2 regions of the Bacillus daqingensis genome follow, and region 1 is predicted to be linked to the other one. Evidence: riboswitches for the same ligand, from Rfam matches in the RefSeq annotation. Region 1 holds a riboswitch; the other holds the start of a gene.
What was found. Region 1 has a riboswitch for S-adenosylmethionine ahead of ACFO4L_RS05960 (methionine biosynthesis PLP-dependent protein). Riboswitches for the same ligand answer to the same signal wherever they lie in the genome.
Positions count from the first base shown of each region.

Region 2: another riboswitch for S-adenosylmethionine. It lies ahead of ACFO4L_RS10705 (PLP-dependent aspartate aminotransferase family protein); the one in region 1 lies ahead of ACFO4L_RS05960 (methionine biosynthesis PLP-dependent protein).

Region 1 covers NZ_JBHSGK010000004.1:227,039-229,238, forward strand. The annotation lists gene ACFO4L_RS05955 (DUF4397 domain-containing protein) at 1-398, opposite strand, end outside; SAM riboswitch class I at 1,095-1,201, shown strand; gene ACFO4L_RS05960 (methionine biosynthesis PLP-dependent protein) at 1,313-2,200, shown strand, end outside.
Region 2 covers NZ_JBHSGK010000011.1:225,445-227,644, forward strand. The annotation lists gene ilvD (dihydroxy-acid dehydratase) at 1-758, shown strand, start outside; SAM riboswitch class I at 817-924, shown strand; SAM riboswitch class I at 1,105-1,221, shown strand; gene ACFO4L_RS10705 (PLP-dependent aspartate aminotransferase family protein) at 1,365-2,200, shown strand, end outside.

The DNA.
Region 1 (2,200 bases):
CCTTCTGTTACCGTGTTATCGTCAGCAAAAGCTTCAAGACGGAGGTTTTCAAGCGTGTCGACAGCAGCTACTGTGTAGTACATGCCGCCTTCGACTGTGAGTGTCTCTTCAATGACAGGATCACCTTCGCCGCCTTCACCGGCTGGGAAAATCGCTACGTCGTGATCGCCTGCAGGAAGTTCAAGGTAGTCAGTGATATCCTGGAATGCTGCTCCTTCAACTGCTGCATCACCGTTCACATACACGTCTACTTCCGGAGCATCAGGAGAAGCATGGAATACCCTCACCATCGCGTTGTCGCCGTCATCCCCGTGACTGTCCGCAAATACAGGAGCTGCTGCGCTTCCAAACATAAGCATAGCAACGAAAACAATCATAAGCCACTTCAACTTTCTCAACCTCATCATCTCCTTGATCATTTTTGTATTGGTTGAATAACTTCTATACAATGTATGTAAAGAGATTGTTCAACCAACGTATAGACTATATATCCCGTTTGTACAAAAGGTAAACCAATAATCTGAAAACTTTTTTATGTTGCTAACAATGTCACGAAAGAAGCTGTGACGATCGTGACTATTTGGAATACGTGTCATTTAAAAAAGTTTTTATCTTCCATATAAGTAACAGTCACACAGAGATTATTTCTTTAAGGAGAACCGTTGCTTTATTGAAAAGACTCTATAAATGACTGATATCGGAATAAAGAAAGTACGCCTGCGGCACTTCCGTCCGGAAGGATCGACTCGTCACGCTCTCTTTTTCTTCAGGCCTGCGAAAAAGCTGGGAAGTTCATGCAGCTTGGTTCCTTCAATCAACCAAGGGCGTGAAATTAGTAAAATAGGATATACAGCTGAACGTGTTAGCATCATGACAACTCGTAAAGAAGGATGAATATCGTTGCAGTGCAGCAAGGACGTGCCTGAGCACATTCGTTTCTCTAAAATGTACAAAGTGAGTTAGACGCGAAAAATTTAGTCGTCATCATTCATTGACGTAAAAGACAGCGCTTCCAGCAGACTAAGCATTGCAATCGCTGCGATTTTCCCTTAGAATGAGGAATTATCACGTTAAACTAAATATTCTGACGAACTTTCTTATCAAGAGAGATGGAGGGACCGGCCCGTTGATATCTCAGCAACCAGCCTTTGGCAAGGTGCTAAATCCTGCAGTTTCCGAAACTGGGACTGTAAGATAAGAAGAAAAATCACGACACTTTCTTCTTTATCGCAGCCGGTAAAGAAGTTTTTTATATTTACAGACTCGTTACCAGACTCGTCAGTCTATAACCAGAGAAGGGAAGAGCGCAGCCATGACAGACCGGAAGTACTCACTGGAAACAAAGCTTGTACAAGCAGGGAACCGCAGCGATCAGACAACTGGAGCCGTTAATGCTCCCGTTTATTTTTCCACTGCCTACCGGCATGAAGGAATCGGCCAGTCCACCGGCTTCGATTATTCACGAACAGGAAATCCGACTCGCGCGGTGCTGGAGCAGTCCATTGCTGAGCTGGAAGGTGGCGTGAGAGGACTGGCCTGTGCATCGGGGATGGCCGCGGTACAAGTAGTCCTGTCCTTATTCGAACAGGGTGATGAAATTATTGCGACAAGCGATCTGTACGGCGGAACGTACCGTCTCTTTGAGAACGGCTGGACGAGATGGGGTATCACGTTTCATTATGCAGAGCCTGACCAGCCGGATTCCTTTGAGGCTAAAATCAACGAGCGCACGAAAGCGCTGTTTATCGAAACACCAACGAATCCGCTCATGCAGGAAGCCGATCTGGCTGTCTACGCAGCGCTTGCGAAGCGGCACGGTCTGCTTCTGATCGTGGACAATACGTTTTATACGCCGGTGATTCAGCGGCCTATAGATGAAGGGGCTGACATCGTTATTCACAGTGCCTCCAAGTATTTATCCGGACACAACGATGTCATTGCCGGGTTAATTGTCGCAGCAGATGAAAAAGTTGGAGAGGAGTTGTTCTATTATCATAACAGCATCGGAGCTGTACTTTCTCCGTTGGATTCGTGGCTCGTGATCCGCGGGATGAAAACGTTGCAGCTCCGGATGGATAAGCATACCGAAAACGCACGGATTATCGCTGACTTCCTGGAGAAGGAAGACCTCGTCACAGACGTTATTTATCCAGGAAGGGGCGGGATGCTATCCTTCCGGGTGGAGGATGAAGCGATGGTC
Region 2 (2,200 bases), on a different contig from region 1:
GCCGTTACGTTATGCAGGACCTGTATGAAGTCGGCGGCGTGCCAGCCGTGATGAAAGAGCTGCTGGAAGCAGGTCTGCTGCATGGGGACTGCCTGACTGTAACGGGAAAGACGATGGCGGAAAATCTCGCTGAAGCGCCTGCCCTGAAAGAAGGCCAGGACGTTATCCGGCCGCTCGACAACCCATTCAAGCCGACAGGACCGCTCGTCGTGCTGAAAGGAAACCTTGCGCCGGAAGGATCCGTTGCGAAGATGTCCGGTCAGAAAATCAGCCGCTTTGAAGGAACAGCGAAAGTGTATGATTCAGAGGCAGAAGCAACGAAGGCGATTGAAGCGGGTGAAATTGTAGAACACGATGTGCTCGTGATCCGCAATGTCGGTCCGAAAGGCGGACCGGGCATGCCGGAAATGCTGTCCATCACGGCGATGATCGTCGGGCGCGGACTGAACGGGAAAGTGGCGCTTATGACAGACGGTCGTTTTTCCGGCGGCTCACACGGATTCGTTATTGGTCATATTGCACCGGAAGCGGCAATGGGAGGTCCGATCGGTCTGCTTCAAACAGGTGACAAGGTGACCATCGACAGTGACACGCAGGAAATTAACATGCACGTCGATGAAGCAGAGCTTGCAGCACGAAAAGCGAATTGGAAGGCGCCTGAACCGCGTTACAAAACTGGCGTGCTCGCTAAATATGCGGCGCTTGTATCTTCTTCTGCCAAAGGGGCAGTTACAGATGCCGGACTCGATAAATTCTGATTCTGCTTTACAGACGGGAACGTCCCGTGATATGATACGTTCAACCAACTGAACAGATTACTTATCCAGAGTGGTGGAGGGACTGGCCCGATGAAACCCGGCAACCATCAGCGTATGCTGAAAGGTGCTACTTCCTGCAGAGAGGCGACTCTTTGGGAGATAAGTCCGTTTATTTTAACGAACTCTCCCGTGTCCTTTCTGCTAAGCAGTCAGGCCGGGAGTTTTTCTTTTTTCTGAAACCAGTTGACGGCGTATCAGAAGCGTGGTAAGATTCAAACTAATTCAATTTATCAGATTAATCAAAGTGAAAAACTCAAGATTAATCCTAACTTCATAATAACGATATCTCTTATCCAGAGAGGCGGAGGGACTGGCCCGATGAAGCCCGGCAACCATTCGGATCTGATTGACAGATTCGGGAAGGTGCCAATTCCACAGAGCATAAAGCTCTGAAAGATGAGAGAGAACAGACTGACTTCCTGTATCTCTCTATCTTTTTCAGATAGGGAGATTTTTAATGGCTTCAGGAGGGCAGAAGAAAGAGCTTTGCAAGCTTAAAACTAAGTTTTCCAATTGATTTACTTATAATAACAGGAGGAATGCATCATGAGTGAAAAATCATTTGCGACATATAATCCGGAAACGGTTATTTTACACGGAGGTCAGTCCCCTGACCCGACGACAGGGTCCCGAGCGGTACCGATTTATCAGACGACATCGTATTTGTTTCACGATACAGAGCATGCAGAGAGCCTGTTTTCCCTTGATGAGCCGGGCAACATTTACAGCCGTATCGGCAATCCAACTACGGATGTGCTCGAAAAGCGGATCGCGCTGCTAGAGGAAGGTGTGGCGGCTGTTGCTACCTCTTCCGGAATGGCTGCTATTTCGCTGTCAATTCTAAATCTCGCAAGTGCCGGTGATCATATCGTTGCGGCGACGAATTTGTACGGCGGCACGTATAACCTGTTTTCTGTTACGCTTCCGCGGTACGGGATCGATGTCACATTTGTTGACCCGCAGGAGCCGCAGCATTTTGCCGATGCGATTCAGGACAATACGAAAGCGGTTTTTGCGGAGACGATCGGCAACCCGAGCCTGCACGTGCTCGATATTGCGGCTGTCTCCGAGGTGGCACACGAAGCGGGTATTCCGCTTATCATTGACAATACGTTCGCGACGCCTTATACAGCGCGCCCGATTCAGCAGGGAGCTGACATCGTCGTTCATTCTGCGACGAAATGGATCGGCGGACACGGCACCTCCATCGGCGGACTCGTCGTGGACGGGGGCCGCTTTAACTGGCAGTCGGAGAAATTTCCGGTCTTCAATGAACCGGACCCAAGCTACAACGGCATCGTATACGCGAAAGATTTCGGCACGCTCGCCTTCAGCACGAAGCTGCGCGTACAGCTGCTCCGCGATTTTGGTTCTTGCCTGAG